3 regions of the Candidatus Clostridium eludens genome follow, and region 1 is predicted to be linked to each of the others. Evidence: riboswitches for the same ligand, from Rfam matches in the RefSeq annotation. Region 1 holds a riboswitch; each other region holds the start of a gene.
The links. Region 1 has a riboswitch for magnesium ahead of ACJDU8_RS00135 (Nramp family divalent metal transporter). Riboswitches for the same ligand answer to the same signal wherever they lie in the genome.
Positions count from the first base shown of each region.

Region 1 (6,768 bases):
GCTGATAGAAGTCAGGGAAATAATTCCGATAAAGGGAATCCATCTAAACAAAATTCTAGTTCAAATAGCCATAAATGAAATATTAGCATTTATATACAATGTTAACAAACTAAAAACATTATATAAAATATATATTTATTAATTAAATTCATTCGATAATTTAGTTGATATATACTTGAAATAAAGTTTTTTAAGCTTGCTTCTTAAGAACAAGAAAAGAGGCTTAATGGAAAATGAAGTAATTTTTGGAGGTAAGTTATGACGGGAAAGACACATGCAGCGGTGGGGCTTTGCGGAGCAGCGTTTTTATTAGTTCCTAAAGCAAGTATAGAAACTTCTATCATAGGTTTGGGGTTTGTGGTACTGGGCTCATATGCCACAGATGCAGATTTGAAAATGTCTAAAGCTGGACATGTTATAAGTGATATTATTCACATGATTAGTTTGTTATTAGGCTTATATTTGGCAGATACATATTTGTTTCATTACAATGTTATGAAGTTAATAAGTAAAAATATGCCGGGGCAGCTGAAGGTGATAGGTATTTTATTTATAATTGCTTCAATTGTTTTGGGAAGAATAACAGGGCATAGAAAATATATGCATAGTTTGCTAGGCTTTACAACTATAAATATAGGAGTATGGCTGATTGCAGGAAAGTTTGTTATCTGGTTCGGACTTGGATATGCACTGCACATGGTATTGGATTTATTAAATGAAAAGCCGGAACATTTACTGTTTCCATTACCGGTGGGAGACCTTTGTTTTTCACTTGTCAGTTCTAGGGGGATAGCAAATGCCGCTATATCTACCATTAGTTATGCAGGTTTTTTGTGTAAAATAATATATGTATACAACTTAAAATATTTTCATATACACTTCTAAATAAAACAGACAGCTTATCTTATTGATGGGCTGTCTATTTTACATCTTTAAATTACAAAATATGTATTTATTATTGACTTTTGTGTAATTATGTAATATATTACATTTATTAAAAATATTGAATTTTAGAAGGAGATAATTTTGGTGAGAAAAAAATTTGTAATAATAAATATTTTAATATTAAGCTTCATTCTATTAGTACCTAATATGGTAACTGCACCTACAAATGTAAGAAATGTAGGTGGTTCAAATAAAATAGCACATTCTGACTTAATTCCTGCATTTTATTGTGTAAACAATAGTATAAATATTAGAAGTGAGCCCAATACCAGTTCAGCAGTTTTAGGTTCTCTATATTACGGAGATGTAGTTGACATTGACGATACTGATTATTATTATAATTCTTTTATCAAAATTCATCATAATGGTATTATAGGTTATGTTCATGCTGCTTATTTAGATAGTGTAGAATAAGATAATTACAGAGAACAAATGTATTTTTATTATATTCCCAATTACACTAAACATAACTTTATATATTTAGTAGAGCATAAATTATTGACTATAGCTATATAGAATATTATACTTGTATGGAGGACATACTTATTGAACGGGTTGTTAAAATTTAAGAGCATATTGTTAGGTGAGGCTCCTATATCAGATATATGTTACTGCCCAAAAATATCGAAAGATGCCAATGGGTTAACAGGTACTACCGAATTAAGGTTTTACTTAATGTAACTGAGTTAAACTCAAAGCTGTATAGTGCTAAAGCTCAACGAAAGATATAATATTAGTTGCAGTTTTATAGAGCCTTTTTTGGGGCTCTTTTTATTTTTTCTTAGGAGGTGAAGTCAATGGAAGCAGACCCTAGTGATTTATGTATAAATAAAATACAACTATCAAAAATCAATGAATGTGGAGAAGTCTTGTTTCAATTGATGAAGCCCAAAGATCATTCTCCTGCATTGTAATGTAGGGAGGTAAAATTAAATGAAAAAGAAAAACAAACTCTTATTTATATTAGGTATTATTGGTCCGGGACTTATAACGGTTAATGCCGGAAATGATGCTGGCGGTATAGCCACATATGCAACTGTAGGTGCTTCTTATGGATACAAAATGCTGTGGGGTATTTTACTAATAACATTTAGCTTGGGCGTAATCCAAGAAATGAATGCTAGGATGGCTGTAGTTACGGGAAAGGGATTATCTGATTTAATTAGAGAAAACTACAGTGTTAGATGGTCTTTTTTCGCAATGAGTGTATTATTTATTGCTAATTTTGGGGTATGTATTGGAGATTTTGCAGGTATAGCTGCAAGTTTAGAGTTGTTTGGAATTACTAAATACATTACAGTTCCCATTATGGCATTTTTGGTGTGGTTTGTGATAACTAAGGGTTCCTATAAAAAAACGGAAAAAGTTTTTTTGGCATTTACTTTTGTATTTTTCACTTATATAATAACTTGTTTTAAAGTTCATCCAAATTGGAATGAGGTTGCTAGGGCAACAGTTACACCAACTATAAATTTTAACAAAGATTATATTTTAACTTTTATAGGAATGATAGGGACTACAATAACTCCCTATATGCAATTTTATCTCCAATCCGCTGTGGTGGATAAGGGATTAAGCATTAAAGACTACAAATACGAAAAGTTAGATGTATATTTAGGTGCTATTTGGGGAGATTTAGTTTCTTTTTTTATAATTGTGTGTACAGCAATGACTTTGTTTAAAGCAGGTATCAAAATTAATAATGCTGAACAAGCTGCTATGGCGTTAAAGCCTCTGGCAGGTAACTATGCTACAATACTTTTTGCTGTTGGATTATTTGGAGCTTCCGTACTTGCTGCCATGGTGATTCCACTTTCAACTACTTATGCTATATGTGAATCATTTGGATTTGAGAGCGGTCTAGATAATTCATATGATGAAGCGCCAGTTTTTTATGGTATCTTCACTTTTATGATTGTATGTAGTTCAGCATTGGTGTTGGTGCCTAAATTGTCGCTAGTTACTATTATGATTGATACACAACAGGTTGCTGGTATGTTATGCCCTGTAATTTTAATCTTTATGGTATTATTAATAAATAATAAAGAACTTATGGGCAAGTATGTAAATAATAAATTGCAAAATGTAATAGTATGGATAACGGTAATATTTATCATTACTTTATCAGTAATTCTGTTCATATCTCCAGTGTTAAACAAGTTGATTTAATCTAATTGCCATTATATAGTGGTTTTTCAAGTTTGGCAAAAATATTTTCTATGTAATTCTTTTATTATACATAATTGAATCAAATTTGAATATATAGATAATATTAGTGGTAAAGGAACTCTCCTATATGCAGCTGTTAATAGAGCTGTATGCAATTTAAGCTTAAAGTGAGAGTTATAAAAAATTAATTTGGGAGATGAGATCTTATGCATGATACTATATTACTGAGTAAAATATCACAGGGTTTAGATAAATGCTGCAAACAAGGAAAAATTTCAAAGATAAATAGAATGTCTGTTATTGTGAATAAAAATAGCCATATCAATCCTTATAATTTACTAGAATATCTTAAAAACTATAATGAAAATTTAATAGATATTTGCACAGAAATAAAAGTTGAAATCGGAGATTTACCAGATGAGACTGCTATTATTAGAAATATAGAAGGTGACTCAATTGAATAACAGCCGATAAAATGACTATTAACTGCTCCCTAAAATATATTATGTGTTAATATATTTTAGGGAGTTTTTGTTATACCCCCCCAAAATTTTAATTTATCACGTATAATGTTTATAGATGAGGTGATTTTGTGCAAAATATCAGTCACTTGTTCTATGAAAATAGAAATGAATTTATTAATGAAAATAAAAATTTTATATATAAATGTACCTATAGTATTTCAAAAAAATATCTCCAATGGGAAAATGATGATGAATTAAGTATTGCCTTGATTGCATTTAACAAGGCCTGTGATAATTATAGTGAATCTAAGGGAAACTTTTATGCATATGCAAGGATTATAATTAGAAATGCGTTAATTGATTACTTTAGAAAAAATAAAAATTCACCTTTGCTTACTTTTGATGATGGTGATTATATGATGGAAAAATTGGATAACGACAATTCAATATCCAAATTTGAGTTAGAATTTGAAAATAAAAATAGAGCAGATGAAATTATTGAATTAAATAAAGAACTTAAAAAATATAAAATCAATTTTATTAGTCTTGTAAATAATAGTCCCAAACATAAAGATACAAGAAATGCTGTTTTAGACCTTGTTTTCAAAATATCTAATGATAGTGAAATTAGTAATTCCATATTAAATAATAAGCAATTACCTGTTAAACAAATATGTATGTATACTGGATTGAACAAAAAATTTATTGATAAATGGAGAAAATATATTATTGTTTTATTTACAATATTTAATAGTAATAAATTCCTTTACATAAAGTCTTATTTAAATATAAAAGTGGGTGAATATAATGGGTAAAAAAGAGGGCATAGTAATAAGTATAAATGGAAAATATGCTAATTTGCTTACTTCTTGTGGTGAATTTATAAAAGTAAACTGTAATGGAAAGAAGCCTAATATTGGAGAAATATTTAAAGGAGATGAAGTTTTTTATAATTTTTTTTATCCTAATGGGAAAGTAATAGCAGCTGCAGCATGTATAATGTTTATACTATTCATAGGTGCAGGCACAAAAGCTTATTACAGTCCTGTAGCTACAGTTCTAGTGGATATAAATCCACATATTGAATTAAAGGTAAACCTCTTAAACAAAATTATTTCCTGTAAAGCATTAAATGATGATGGAAGTAAGATATTAAGTCAGATTAAAGTAAATAATGTGAATATCAATAATGGTTTAGAAATGATAATTGATGAATCTAAAAAAGATAAATTTATTAATGATAATTATGTGAAGACAAACACCATTTCTATTAATATAACCGGTAAAAATATAGATGTTTCTGAGTTTAAATCAAATGCAGAAGCTTCTAATTTAAATGTTAAAATTCAATCTAATGGCAATGTAATTTTAAACAAGAATTCAAATAGTAATTCAAATAACGCTAAAAAGACTACTGGCAATGATATATTCTATAATATTTTAAATAATGTAAACACATTAAATAACAAAAGTAATAATAAAGAACTAAATATTAATAAAGAGTTAAATGTCAGCAAAGAGTTAAATGTTAGTAAACAACTGAATGGTGGTAAGAAGTTAAATACTAGTAAAGAGCTGAATAATAATAAAAAACTAAATAGTAATAAAGAGTTAAATAGTAGTAAAGAACTAAAGGGTAGTAAAGAATTAAATAATGATACCAATAAGAATAGCTCTTCAGGACAAAATCATTCTTCCAGAAAAAATGATTTTATTTTAGATAAAAATAATAATGGTGGGAAAACTAGTTTAAGACAATCTCCAGATGTAGATGGCAATAAAATTAGAAAAGATGAAAATTCTCAGAAAAAAGATAATAAAAGCCAGAATAATAAACATGATGATAAGTGGAATAATAACTTTAATAAGAGTAATACATCTAAACAAAGTTCCAGTTCAAGTGGTCATAGATGAAACATACATAATTTTTATACAATACAGGAGGAATATTGACTTTAAATGTAGAATTATGTGACATAAGGAGGGATAAGATGCAGCAATATAAAACTTTAAACATATTAGGAACTGAAGCTAATCCATTAGTTACTATGGAAAATGTATTTGGGGATATAACTTTAGCATTTAATTTTAATAAGGTTGCTGATGAAGCAGGAAGTGAAATAAGTAATCCATTCAAGGGAACATATACTATAAAAATTTTTGATATTGCAGATAAAATCAAAAATAAAATTGATGATGAAAATTTATGTGTACAATTGGATGGATATAACGGAACAATAACAAAAATGGAAAATGCAAAATTGAATTATGATGAAGATGAAAATGATGTTATGTTTTTATCTAAAAGATGCACTAAAATATTTAAATAAGATCATGGGTGAAAGTGGTAATTGCCATAAATAAAAAATAAATTCAACACTAATATTAATTAAGATTTACAATTTAATATTAGTGTTTTTTTAAGGAGTAAATGTGGAAAATATAAAGCAATATTTATTTATTTCAGTTATTTTGATTTTTTTGTCTTTTATAATGTTTTTAATTCATTATTTAATATTTGGTCAGTTGGAAAATACCATATATTATTCTTTAATGAGCCTTTGTTTTATTCCAATAAATATACTTGCCGTTACTCTTGTCTTTGAAAAAATTGTGGAAAGACATTCCCGTCTTGAACGCCTGAGCAAGTTAAATATGTTGGTTGGATTATTTTTTAGTGATATTGGATTTGCATTATTAAAATTAATAGTAGCTGGAGATGAAAAAGTTAAATATCTAGAGCTGAACTTCAATGATTTAGAATATTGTAAAAATAAAATTAGGAATTACAATTATGATATTGATTTTGAACAAATTAATTATACTGAGATTAAAAAAATCGTTATCGGGGGCAGAGATATTTTATCTAAGCTTATAAGTAATGAGAATATTTTAGAACATGAAATCTTTTCAGATCTACTTATGGTATTAATGCATTTAAGAGATGAAATGATATTTATAGATCATAAAGAGTTAACTCAGGATGATTATAACCACCTTAAAGGTGACATTATTAGAGTATATGAGGCTTTAACTTTGCAGTGGATAAATTATCTTTTCCACTTAAAACAATTTTATCCTTATCAATATAACAGTGTTATTAAATATAATCCTTTTACATTTCATAGTCAATAGAGAGATTAATACATAGGTCTTTAATAGGGAGTTTCAGCTATTTATTCATCCATTA
Region 1 covers NZ_JBJHZX010000001.1:37,727-44,494, reverse strand. Annotated here, with positions in the region: gene ACJDU8_RS00150 (anti-sigma-I factor RsgI family protein) at 1-78, shown strand, start outside; gene ACJDU8_RS00145 (metal-dependent hydrolase) at 259-885, shown strand; gene ACJDU8_RS00140 (SH3 domain-containing protein) at 1,030-1,359, shown strand; M-box (ykoK) riboswitch at 1,514-1,679, shown strand; gene ACJDU8_RS00135 (Nramp family divalent metal transporter) at 1,879-3,114, shown strand; gene ACJDU8_RS00130 (hypothetical protein) at 3,321-3,578, shown strand; gene ACJDU8_RS00125 (sigma-70 family RNA polymerase sigma factor) at 3,707-4,393, shown strand; gene ACJDU8_RS00120 (anti-sigma-I factor RsgI family protein) at 4,386-5,492, shown strand; gene ACJDU8_RS00115 (hypothetical protein) at 5,528-5,908, shown strand; gene ACJDU8_RS00110 (hypothetical protein) at 6,012-6,713, shown strand.

Region 2 (6,768 bases), on a different contig from region 1:
TATAAGCGCCACATATTGGCAGCAATAATACTAATAAATATCCTAATAATCCTAAATATGAAAAATTATAAATGTTAAAAACAAGAACTGAAGGGGCTACACCAAACGAAACTAGGTCCGCAAGAGAATCTAATTCTTTACCTAGATTACTGGATACATTTAAAAACCTAGCAATCCTCCCATCATATCTATCGGCTAAACATGCAAGTAGTATAAATACACCAGCCCATATATAATTTTCTTCAAAAGACATCATTAGAGACATTACACCACAACTGAGGTTAGTAAATGTGAATACGTTAGGCACAGAACTTTTTGCTATTTTAGCCACTGTGATCACTCCTTAAAATAAGAAAATATTTTTATTGTTTTAAATGAGTAAAAAGTATATAATTACATAAGCTAATTATAACCTATTTTAATAAAATAGTTAAGTGTATAATATACATTATATTATAGTTGCCTTTTATTTGGTTTATTTTTTAGGTTTCTCTTACAACTTTATAGTATTATGATTTAAATAATAATACATTTAAATATAGAATTTTCTTTATGCATTTAATAATAGATGTTAGTTATTATAAAAATATGGCTGAAACTAATTTTTGCTAAAAAGGATAGTTAAAAACTTATGGGGTATAATAAAAAAAATATTATAAAATATGTAGTGAATATTTTGTTATTTATATTAATTGTAGCTATATTATTCAACCATAGAAGACATTTCCATTGTATAAACATGGGAAATATTAAAAGATATATACAAAGTTATGGTAGGTTTTCAGCCTTAGTTTTTCTATTACTTTATATGTTGAGACCTATAATGTTTTTAATGCCTGCATCTTTAATGGCTATTATTGCAGGGAATATTTTTAATTATTATGTAGCTGTTCTGCTAAATATGATTGGATGCTTTGGGTCAGCCACAATAGCGTTTTTTCTGGCTAGATTTTTAGGCCGTTCATTTGTAGACAAGTGTCTGAAAGGTAAAGCCTTAAAATTTAATAAAAATATAGAGAAATATGGTTTTAAAATTATGACTATAATGAGACTGTGTTTTGTATTTCCGTATGATCCCTTAAGTTATAGTGCAGGTCTTACAAAAATTAAATATAGAGACTTCATTTTAGGAACTTTAGTAGGTGTTTTCCCTGAAATTGTAACTTACTCTTTGATGGGAAAGCATTTGGGAAATCCTTTTTCATTTAAATTTATATTGCCTATAATGATTTTGTTTATTATAGCATTCATTTCGGTGTATACATATAAGAGGTCCAAAAATACCAGTATTTATAAGTAATATAGCTCTTTAAATTAGGAGATAATAAATTTTGAAATCTAAAATTTAGAGGGGTGTTATAATGAAGGTTAAGAATATAATGACTAAATCTGTAGCTAGTTTAAATCCCGATGACACTGTACAAAAGGCAGCACAAGTCATGCAGGAAAATAATGTAGGATCTATCCCGGTGTGTCAGGGAGGAAAGGTTATAGGAATTATAACGGATAGAGATATATCTATAAGGGCAGAAGTAACTGAGGGTGCTGGTTCTAAAACTGTAAGGGATATTATGTCATCAAATCCAGTAACAGTATCACCAGATATGGATGTACAAGACGTTTCTAGAATAATGAGTGAAAGACAAATAAGAAGAGTTCCGGTAGTAGAAAATAATAATATAGTGGGTATAGTGTCTTTAGGTGACCTGGCTGTAAATCCTAAATCTAATAATCAAGCAGGAGACGCACTAAGTAGTATATCTCAGCCAAGTAATTCACAGTTTTAGAGATTAATAATTTGTAAATAAATCCACAAGAATTGCTGAGTAATCTTGTGGATTTATTGTTCGTGGTGATATAATTATGTTACGCTATGCATTTAATAATAAGTTTATCATTTAGGAGAGTTAACATGAATAAAGTGAAATTTATTTATAATCCATATTCTGGGGAAAAGGCTATAATATATAATATAGAAAACGTTATTAAGATACATCAAAAATATGGATATCAAATAATACCTTTTAGGGTCAGCTTTGAAGCTGATATGAAAGAGGCTTTTAAAGACATAGATCAGACTTATAAATATATATTAGTAGCTGGAGGAGATGGTACAGTAGATACTGCTGTAAACCATATGAAAAAATTAAATATAAATATACCTATAGCTATACTTCCTGTAGGTACTGCTAATGATTTCGCTAAATTTATAGGGATGTCAGAAAATATTCAAGAGGCTTGTGAACAGATAATAAATAGTATCCCCAAAAAGTTAGATTTAGGAAAAGTAAATGATAAGTACTTTATAAATGTAGCCAGTACAGGTTTATTTACAGATGTATCGCAAAAAACAGATGTAAATTTAAAAAATACAATTGGGAAATTAGCTTATTATGTTAAAGGATTAGAGCAACTTACTAATCTTAGAAAGTTGAAAGTAAAAGTAAAGTCTGAAAATGCAGTTTTTGATGGAGATATGTATCTAATGCTTATATTTAACGGGCAGACAGCAGGGAATCTTAAGTTTGCATATAAAGCTAAAATAGATGACGGACTTTTAGATATAATTATAATAAAAGCATCAATGATAAAAGATACTATTGCACTTTTTATAAAAATGCTTCGGGGAGATCATTTAGAAAATACATCAGGACTTATATATTTTAAATCAAATAAAGTAGAAGTATACTGTAAGGAAGGCATAGTAACTGATATAGATGGAGAGAGAGGTCCTGATTTTCCGCTTATGGTGGAGTGCATAAAGGGTGGAATAGAAGTTTTAGGGATAAAACATAAAATTCATAAATAGGCTTAATGCAAGTTTTTCTTTAAAATAGTAATATGGACTAGGTAATATTAATAAATATAAGTTAGGATACTACTAAAAATAGGGAGGATACATGATAATTTATATTTTTTTATTACCGGTTATGTTTCTAATGCTAATTCAAGGATTGGTTTGGACTAAATCTCTACCAGGTAAAATAAAAGTAATAACCTTTATTATTATTATAGCTATGATATTTAGATATATTTCAATTTCTATTATGCTTTTTGCTACTAATATGAAGTATTTATATATGCTTAAAATTCCGTTTTTTTTAAATTTAATTGTAGTTCCTATGATAGTGTTTACTGTATTATACATTTTTATTAGAAAAAATAATATTAAGTTTTACTATATATTTATAATATCTATAATGTTGATTTTACTATATATTTTTATTATGTATAAATGTGCAGCTGTATTGCAAATTGTAGAAAAATCAGTATACACATTAGTTTTCTTGCAGCATATATATATATATTGGACATACATAGTGTTTAATACTTTAATAATATTTTTTGTTTTAGGATTTGTTAATAAAAAAGGTGTAAACAAATTAGGAATATATTTAGTATTGCTAGCGGCTTTTGTGACCGTAATAGAATCTATATTATGGTTTATGGGTATAAGGATTTTAGTAGAAAATATACTTGGGGATATATTCTGGGTAATTGTATTAATTTATGCATTAAATAAAGTTAAGAAAAATTTAGTAACTAGATTAAATTAGGCTATATAGGAGAAGTCAGTTGTTATAAGTCTATATAAAAACTCACAATGTTTAAGGTAATTGAAGATATACTATGAGATGTGCCATGAAAATGAGCAAACTTACAATAAATTAATGTAATGAGTAAATATAAATAAATTTTATATTTACTGTTGCATTTCAATGAATTTGTAATATAATTAATAGTAGAGAATAAATTATATATATTTTTATTATGTTAGGTGAGGCTCCTATATAGACACATGCTGCTGCCCGGAAACATCGAGAGATGCCAATGGGTCAACAGGTATTACCGAATTAAGGTTTTACTTAATGTAGCTGGACAAAGTTTAGTCTAAAGCTATATAGTGCTAAAACTCAGACGATTTAAAAGTTTTAGTTTAATATGGAGCCCTTAGGGCTTTTTTTAGTTTATTTGCATATATTTAAATTTTTTAATTTAGGTGGTGTGTCAAATGGAAAACGGACCGTATGGAGGTCGGTGTATTTTAAAACAAAAATTTAGAAGGTATACAGGGGATTATTTTAGATAATTGTGTAAATTGGTTTTATAAAATATTTCTCTGTATATTGAAGGAGGAATATTTATGAAAAAATTATCTAGTTTCTTTTTGAGTAAGATTCTCTGTAGAAAAATTTATGATGAATTCAATGAATATGTAGGAAAATTATGTGATATTTACGTTTCTGTTGATGATGGAATACCAAAGGCTATAGGGTATAAAGTAAAAAAAAAGTCAGAAGTATTTAACTGTGAGTGTAAAAATATAAATTTTTATGAAGATAATGATAAGGTAATAATAAAAGGAGAGGGAATAAGAGAAATAATACTGCAACGATATTCGTATCTTTTATCAAAACATTTACTGGATAAACAGATAGTAGATATAAATGGGAAAAAACTTGTAAAAGTTAACGATATTAGGATTACAGAAATAGCAGGAGAATATAGAGTTGTAGCTGTTGATACGGGAGTTTTGGCTTTAGGAAGAAGGTTTGGTCTAGAAGGGGTTGTAAAAAAGTGCTATGATTTGTTTGATAAAAAACCTGAAGATAGCTTAATAATATGGAATAATGTGGAGTCTTTGGAAGTTATAAATGATAATTTAAAGTTGTGTATACCATATAAAAAATTATCTAAGCTTCATCCGGCAGATTTGGCGGATATACTAGAAGATATGGATATAAACTATAGGAAAAGAGTTTTTGAAAGTCTAGATGAAAATTTAGCAGCAGATACTTTAGAAGAGATAGCTCCAGAAATGCAGGTAGATATTTTGGAAAATTTAAGTCAATCTAAAAGGGATGAAGTATTATATAATATGCCAAATGATGAAATAGCAGATATTTTAGAGGAAGCTGATGAAGAGACTGTTGAAAAAATACTTTTCAATATGAAAAAGGAAGATGCAGAGGAAGTAAAAGCTCTTATGGGTTATAAAAAAGAAACTGTAGGAAGTATAATGAATAAAGATTTTATTTCTTTTAATATAAACATAACAGTTAGGGAAACTATTGAACTTTTAAAGGAGATTAAGCCAGAAGACGAAGTATCTTATTATATATATATTATTGATGATAAACAAAAACTTCAGGGGGTTGTGTCTTTAAAAGATTTAATATTATCAAACTTTGAAGATAGATTGAAAGATATAATGGAATGTAGTGTATCTACAGTGAACCATAATGAAAATATTGATAAAGCTATAGAAATTTGTTCAAAATATAATCTCTTTTCACTGCCTGTATTAGATGATGATGAGAGATTATGTGGTATAGTAATAATGAATGATATAGTAGAAGATATATTAATACCTAGCTGGAGAAAAAGATTGAGGAAAGTAGGGTAGGTAATATTATTGTTAAAGCTCTGGAAGAATACTATTAATAATCACCAAAAGGGTGAAATTAATAGTATTTTTTTTCATGTATTTTTTACTATATTTGTGCACAAACTAGATTTACATAATAAAATATCAAAAGGAGAGATGGCTATATGGTAAAAAAGATTATTAAGTTTAAAATAGAATTAATACTAATATTAATTATAATGTTTACATATATATCTACTTCTTTATTTTTACTTCCTTATAATAATGCGGTAAAAGCTGTAGCTTATTATTATGGCTCAAGGGGAAATGTAGTTACACAAGTACAGACAAAGCTCAGAGATTGGGGATATTATAATGGAAATGTAGATGGAATATATGGATATCAAACTTATACTGCGGTAAAATATTTTCAGTCCAAAAATGGATTGAATGTGGATGGAGTAGTTGGAGATGCTACTTTGTCAGCGTTAGCCATAAATGTGGCTGGAAGCAGCGGTAGTGAAAGTAATAATCAAGATGTAATACTATTGGCACGTTTGATAAATGGTGAGGCTAGAGGGGAACCATATGAGGGGCAGGTGGCAGTAGGAGCTGTGATTTTAAACAGGACCAGAGATCCTAGATTTCCATCCACCATAGCTGGAGTAATTTACCAACCAGGAGCTTTTACTGCTATAGTAGACGGTCAGGTACATGCTAATATGCAGCAAAGTTCTATAAATGCGGCCAGAGATGCCTTAAATGGCTGGGATCCTTCAGATGGGGCAGTATATTATTTTAATCCGGATACAGCAACTAGTTCGTGGATATGGTCAAGGCCTCTTATCAAAATTATAGGTAAGCATAGATTTTGCAGATAAAATATATTACGAATTTTAACTTTCCACATATATTAATATTTGTTACAATTAAGTATAAGAAAATTATATTATTATATAACTATAATATATTGGGAGTGATTAAAGCATGTTTGATTTTCTAAAGAAAAATTTTGAGTTAACGGCTCCGATTGATGGAAAAATAATTGATCTGTCACAAGTACCAGATCAAGTATTTTCAGAGAGAATGGCAGGAGATGGTGTGGCAATTGATACAACTGGAGATATGGTTTTAGCCCCTGCAGACGGAACTGTGGTTCTTATACTTAAGACAAATCATGCTTTTGGAATGGTTTTAAAAAATGGTACTGAATTATTAGTACATGTTGGCGTTGATACTATAGAACTAAATGGTGAAGGATTAGAAAGATTGGTAGAAGAAGGTATGAAAGTAAAGGTTGGGGATCCTATGATAAGATTAGATAGGAAGTTTATAGAAGAAAGAGGATATTCTCTTATAACTTCAATTATTATAACAAATTCAGAAACCCTTAAAGATAT
Region 2 covers NZ_JBJHZX010000014.1:102,094-108,861, reverse strand. Annotated here, with positions in the region: gene pssA (CDP-diacylglycerol--serine O-phosphatidyltransferase) at 1-331, opposite strand, end outside; gene ACJDU8_RS11000 (TVP38/TMEM64 family protein) at 632-1,300, shown strand; gene ACJDU8_RS10995 (CBS domain-containing protein) at 1,362-1,787, shown strand; gene ACJDU8_RS10990 (YegS/Rv2252/BmrU family lipid kinase) at 1,913-2,809, shown strand; gene ACJDU8_RS10985 (hypothetical protein) at 2,901-3,557, shown strand; M-box (ykoK) riboswitch at 3,764-3,933, shown strand; gene ACJDU8_RS10980 (magnesium transporter) at 4,145-5,407, shown strand; gene sleB (spore cortex-lytic enzyme) at 5,554-6,249, shown strand; gene ACJDU8_RS10970 (PTS sugar transporter subunit IIA) at 6,356-6,768, shown strand, end outside.
Region 2: it holds a riboswitch for magnesium, as region 1 does, so the genes downstream of both, ACJDU8_RS10980 (magnesium transporter) here and ACJDU8_RS00135 (Nramp family divalent metal transporter) in region 1, are expected to answer to the same signal.

Region 3 (6,768 bases), on a different contig from region 1:
ATAACAATTCTTCTTACCTTTTATGTAAATCATTCATATTTTATCTAAATAACTGTCCAAACTAATTTAGATGTTTAGAAAAAAAACTAATATTGCAACAGAAATTATGTTAATTTTAATAGGAATAAACTAGGTTATATTATATGAAAAAAGAACACTTTAAAAGTGATCTTTTTTGTATTAGTTTTTATTTTTTAAAGACAGTTACAATAGGCTCAAAAGTTAAAACAGCTGTTAGTATAATTAACACTACAATAGTTACCCATCCAACTATATTTTTAACTCTACTATTTACGTACTCACCCATAATTTCCTTATTATTTACCATAAGCATCATACAAATTAAAACTACTGGCAATAACACACCATTTATAATCTGTGACCACAATGTTATCTGAATCAAAGGTGCTCCCGGAATCAATATGATGCCAATTCCAATAACAATTATTATAGTAAATAACGTAAAAAACTCTGGTGCTCCTTTTAATGTTTTATCTATCCCAGCTTCAAAACCAAAAGCTTCACAAATATAAAATGCTGTAGCTAACGGAAGTATTGTAGCTGAAAAAATAGAAGCTATAAACAATCCAAAAGCAAAAATTTGAGAAGCAAAGGCCCCAGCAAGTGGTTTTAATGCTACTGCGGCATCTTTAGCCTCATTTATTTGAATTCCACTTTTATGAAGTGTTGCTCCGCAAGCTACAATTATGAAGAAAGCAACAACTACTGTAATAATACTACCAACAACTACATCCCAGAATTCATATTTAAAGTCTTCAATTTTTAGCCCTTTTTCAATAACTGCTGATTGCATATAAAACTGCATCCAAGGTGCAATAGTAGTTCCTACCATACCAATAACCATACCTATATAATCAAAGTTAGTTTCAATAGTAGGATGAACCAAAGCACTACCTATTTCATGCCAATCTGGTTTAGCAAGAATTGCTGAACCAATGTATGATAACAAAAATATGCTAAAAATCAAGAATATTTTTTCCGTGGTCTTATAAGTACCCTTTACAACTAAAATCCATACGGCAATAGCTGCTAGTGGCACCGATATATATTTGCTTATTCCAAAAACTTGCATACTACCTGCAACACCTGCAAACTCAGTAGCTGTATTTCCTATATCTGCAATAATTAACCCAATGAATATAAAGAAAGTTACCTTAACACCAAAATTTTCTCTAATTAAGTCTGCCAAACCTTTTCCTGTAACTATGCCCATTCTAGCATTCATTTCCTGTACCACAAGAAGAACTATGAAACATGGAATTAATGACCAAAGTAATTTATAACCATAAGTTGCACCAGCTACAGAATATGTTGTAATACCACCTGCATCATTATCAACACTACCTGTTATAATTCCAGGACCTAAAATACTTAAAAATATTAATAAATTTCCTATCCATGTTTTTCTTTTTGCATTCATATTCTCACCCCCAATTATCTGTATCTTTTGTTATTCTTGGTAAATTCATGAACAACATCATTTATATTTACGGTTCCTCTTAGGTGCATTTGTTCATCAACTATAGGTATGGCAAATAAATTATATTTTGATATAGCTTTAACTAAACCGGTTGTTTCATCTGTATCCTTCATATATATAAGTTCTTTAGCCATAATATTTCCTAATCTTTTATCAGGGTCAGAAATAATTAAATCTCTTAAAGATACTACTCCAATAAGTTTATGAGTGTCACTTACAACATAAACATAATAAATTTGATCAATTTCATTTACTGATTCACGGATGTCATTTATTACATCAGCTACTGTATAGTCAGCTGGACATGATATAAAATCAGTATTCATAAGGCTTCCAGCCAGATATTCCTCATATTCCATAAGTTCTCTTATTTCATCTGAAGCTTCTTTTTCCATATTGCTAAGCAATTCTTCTGCTTTATTTTCATTTAGTCCATCTAATACATCAGCTGCTTCATCAGCTGGCATTTCTTCTAGGATATCAGCTGCCTTATCTGTAGGTAGTTTTCTGAGCAATCTCACCTGCACGTCTTCTTCTAATTCTTCTAATACATCTGCAGCTTTTGCATTATCTAAACTTGAGAAAATGATTACCCCCGTATTTACATCAAAATCTTCAATTATATCCGCAAGATCTGAAGGGTGAAGTGTAGATAATTTATTATAAGTTTTCGAAAGTAAAATGTCTTTTGATGTAAAAGCTGTCTGAATATCATCCCACATCATAAGCTTACTAGATACTTTAAATCCCAATCTCTTTAATGGTTTAGCAATTCCAATCCTTCTCAATAATCCATCAATACCGATATCTACTGCTACAGCAAACATACCATAAGGTAATATAACTAATCTAATATCATTAGCCCTAACTACTTTTCTGCCATTAACATCAATAATTTGTTTATCCAAGACAAACTTTTTCAATAGCATATAGTTACCTAAATCTTTACTTTCAATTTTATTACATGTCAAAACATATTGTCCTTTTTCTTTAGAAACATCAATATTATTAAAATCAATAAATTTTATCCCTTCTTTTGCCTTGATAACAGCAATCGTAATTTTGGGATTTTGAAAATTTATATCAACAGCTAAATCCTTCAAAGTTCCTATAACTTCTTTATTAGCCGTATAAATTTTATTACCTAATATTCTACTTAGATAAGCACTTCTAAATCGCATTGAACACACTCCTTTTCCTGCAGGGTGAACAATGCAAAGTTTAATGCAAGTACACCCTTATTATATTTTTCAGCAACAAATTTCTAATTTTTATATGGCCATATTTATAATGCGAGCCATCTTCCATTGAATTCATCACTCCCTTGGACCTATAATTTAAAATTATTTTTATATGTATTATTACACAAATATATGAAGGTAATTTATACAATAAAAAAGAGCCTTTAAAAGCTCGTCAAAACAACAAATTATTATTTCTTCGTTGAGCTTTAGCACTATGTGGCTTTGAGTTAACCCCAGCTACATTAAGTAAAACCTTAATTCGGTAGTACCTGTTGACCCATTGGCATCTCTCGATGTTTTTGGGCAGTAGCCTATATCCTATACATAGGAGCCTCACCTAACAATTATTTTATTACCTTCTTTACTTTCATTTGATAATAACTTCACGTTTATTATATGCTTTGAATTCTCTATTGTAAACACTTTTTTTGATAATATATATGTAGTTATTATTATCAATTGATAACAATTTACATTTTTATTAATAAAGAATATTTTAATTATACAACTTAATAAGGAAAATACGATGTAATAAAAATTCTATTAGCATAATTTAAAAAGACCTTTATAAATTCTTAATCACCATATAAATTTACAATCCATATATTATAATGTAACTAATAAAAAGAGAGAGAACACATATGGCATTGCTTTTATCTGCATTATTGTTTAGCTTATCCTCTAACCTGGATAATATAGTTGTAGGAATAGCTTACGGAATAAAGAGAATAAATGTGAGTATAATTGCAAATCTTATAATAGCAGTTGTAACATCTACCGGAACTTTTTTATCTATGTCAATTGGGGCGTATATATCAAAATTTTTGCCTCACTATATAGCTAATGGTTTAGGTGCCGTAGCTATTGTTATCTTGGGAGTATATTTTGTAATTCAGAGCATATTAAAGCTTATAAACAATACCAAGTCAAAGGAACTTGCCTTGAAAAATATTCATGATATGATTGAATATGCTGAAAAATCAGATTCAGATAACTCTGGTGACATAAGCATGAAAGAATCCATCCTTGTAGCATTCGGATTAACCTTCAACAACTTAGGAACTGGAGTAGCTGCAAGTATAACAGGAGTTAGTATTCAATTTACAGTCGTATCTACATTTATATTAAGTATCCTTACAATTATATTCGGTCAAGCTATAGGTAATCATGTATTAGGTAAACTTTTCGGTAAATATGCACCATTATTTTCAGGTATATTGCTAATAATACTTGGTATTATAGAATTTTTAAATTAGCATTTTTGCATTTACAAGAATCGAAATATTGGTAATCAACATGAATAATTTTAGTGATGATTACCAATAAGACTTTGTTAAGCTAAACTATTAGTATAGCATTGTGGATTACTTTTCTTCAAAAGTCAAAAGCCACGTAGAATATATTACTTCAACGTGGTCTTTATATACTATTCTAATCTCCTGGTATAGTGATACTTTATCAAAGAGCTAAAACTTAGAAAATTGTGTTATTGCAATAAATTACCCAAGTGTATTTCTCCATGACTTATTTAATACTGCTGCAATGTAAAAATTTCCATTCAACTTATTTGCTGAGGTCATTAATCTATTGTAATAAAATTAGGGTGTGATTACTGAACATGTTGCCAGTATAAAACCCGAAAGGATTAATACTTCGCTTACTACATCCCCACTATAAAATTGCTAGTTGTGTTTCATTATCAAAAATATGAATTTTATTAGACTCTAGAGCTAATTTTAGCTTATCACCTGACTTAACATTTACTATACCATTTATTCTGGCTATTACATTAATTTTATTTTTAGATAAATATACATAGCTCTCCGCTCCCATAAGTTCTGTTAAATCTATATTAAATTCTATTCCACAATTTTGACTATTGGTATCCTCTTCCATAAGGCTTATATTCTCAGGCCTTATTCCCACTATTACTTCTTTATCTGCATAACCTCGTTGGTCTAGAAATTCAGACATAATATCCCCTAGAATTATCTCTTCACCTTCAAATAAAGCTTTAAGTCTTCCATTTATGTATCTCAACCTAGCATGTATAAAATTCATTTGTGGGCTTCCAATGAATCCAGCTACAAATATATTTACGGGATGATTATATATTTCCTGTGGAGTAGCAACTTGCTGGATAACACCATCTTTCATTACAACAATTCTTGTACCAAGTGTCATTGCTTCTATTTGATCGTGGGTAACATATATAAACGTAGTCTGCAATTTTTTGTAAAGTTTAAATATTTCCGTTCTCATCCTAACTCTTAATTTAGCATCTAAATTTGACAGTGGTTCATCCATTAAAAACACCTTTGAATTTCTTACTATAGCTCTTCCCATAGCAACTCTTTGTCTTTGGCCACCAGATAATTCTTTAGGTTTTCTACTCAACAAATGGGATATATCCAATATTTCTGCTGCTTCTTTAACTTTTTTATCTATTTCATATTTTGATATCTTTCTAATTTTAAGTCCAAAGGCCATATTTTCATATACAGTCATATGTGGATATAATGCATAGTTTTGAAAGACCATAGCAATATCTCTATCTTTAGGTGTTACCTCGTTTACAAGGTTACCTCCTATGTAAATCTCTCCCTTGGTTACTTCTTCAAGACCTGCAATCATTCTAAGGACAGTAGATTTTCCGCAGCCAGAAGGACCTACAAACACTATAAATTCTTTGTCCTTTATTTCTAAGTTAAAATCCTTAATTGCTTCAACATCGCCTAAATATATTTTATATATATGTCTTAAGGATAGATCCGCCATTTCTATCATATTCCTTCCTATTAAATATCATTCTCTAATGAATCAACCTTTGAAGCACATTTGGATAGTTGGTTATGATACCATCCACCCCTAAATTTATAAGTCTTTTCATATATCTTTCTTCATTTACTGTATATGTGTTTATACGTATGTTGTTCTTTTTAATATCACTAACTATTTTTTTATTCATAACCAGTAAAAAAAATGGATGAAGCGCGTTAGTTCCGATTTTTTTTGCATATTTCCAGGGTTTGTAAATATGGTAATCATACAATAACCCTGTGCTTATATTACTATCATACTGCTTCACTTTTTGTATAGAAGAGTAATTGAAAGAAGATATTATTACATTTTTTTCTAGTTTGTATTCATATATTTTATCTACTGTATTCTTTTCTAAGTTATTGTACTCAATAATATCATTCTTAAGTTCTAAGTTTAAAAGTAAATTTTTGTCTTTTATATAATTTAAAACTTCATCTATACTTGGAATTTTTTCTCCCTTTCCAGCATTAAATTTTCTTATTTCAGCATAAGTATGATCTTTTATAAATCCAGTTCCATCTGTGGTTCTATCTACAGTTTCATCATGACAAATGGCTATAACGCCATCTTTAGTCATATGAAGATCTGTTTCTATCCCATCTGCACCTGCTTCTACTGCTTTTTCAAAGGCCATCATAGTATTTTCAGGAAAACATCCACTGAAGCCTCTATGTGCAATATTTAAAGTTTTAATCATACCTAAAGTTCCCTCTTTACTTTTTGTTTTCTTTATTATATTTTTGTATGGCTGTATTTATACTACTTGCTGCGTTTTTAACACATTCCTCTGGAGTCTGTTTGTCTTGAAGCATCTGCTCTATATTTGTTTCAACAGTCTGCCTTGCTTCAGGAAATACTGACATAAGTGCTCCTTTAGCTACAGCTGGTGATGCATGAAGCTGATCTATTGCAGTCTGGAATTGAGGCTTCTGCTTTAAATTATCCTTCATCAATTGAACATCATAGGCTTTTTTAGTCACAGGAAAATATCCTGTTTGTGTAGCCCAGTAAGCCTGTTCATCTGGTGATACCATGTATTTTATGAATTCCCAGGTTGCTTTTTCCTTTTCTTTATCATTACTATTCATTGCCCATAATGAAGCTCCTCCTATCGAAACACCACCATCCTGTACTCCATCAAATGATGGCAAAAATGCAGTTCCAATCTGGAACCTTCCGCCGACTCCACTTAGCACGGCA
Region 3 covers NZ_JBJHZX010000011.1:68,579-75,346, reverse strand. Annotated here, with positions in the region: gene ACJDU8_RS09115 (recombinase) at 1-33, opposite strand, end outside; gene ACJDU8_RS09110 (Nramp family divalent metal transporter) at 188-1,441, opposite strand; gene ACJDU8_RS09105 (magnesium transporter) at 1,456-2,682, opposite strand; M-box (ykoK) riboswitch at 2,929-3,097, opposite strand; gene ACJDU8_RS09100 (manganese efflux pump) at 3,387-4,001, shown strand; gene ACJDU8_RS09095 (ABC transporter ATP-binding protein) at 4,417-5,523, opposite strand; gene ACJDU8_RS09090 (glycerophosphodiester phosphodiesterase) at 5,558-6,265, opposite strand; gene ACJDU8_RS09085 (ABC transporter substrate-binding protein) at 6,282-6,768, opposite strand, start outside.
Region 3: it holds a riboswitch for magnesium, as region 1 does, so the genes downstream of both, ACJDU8_RS09105 (magnesium transporter) here and ACJDU8_RS00135 (Nramp family divalent metal transporter) in region 1, are expected to answer to the same signal.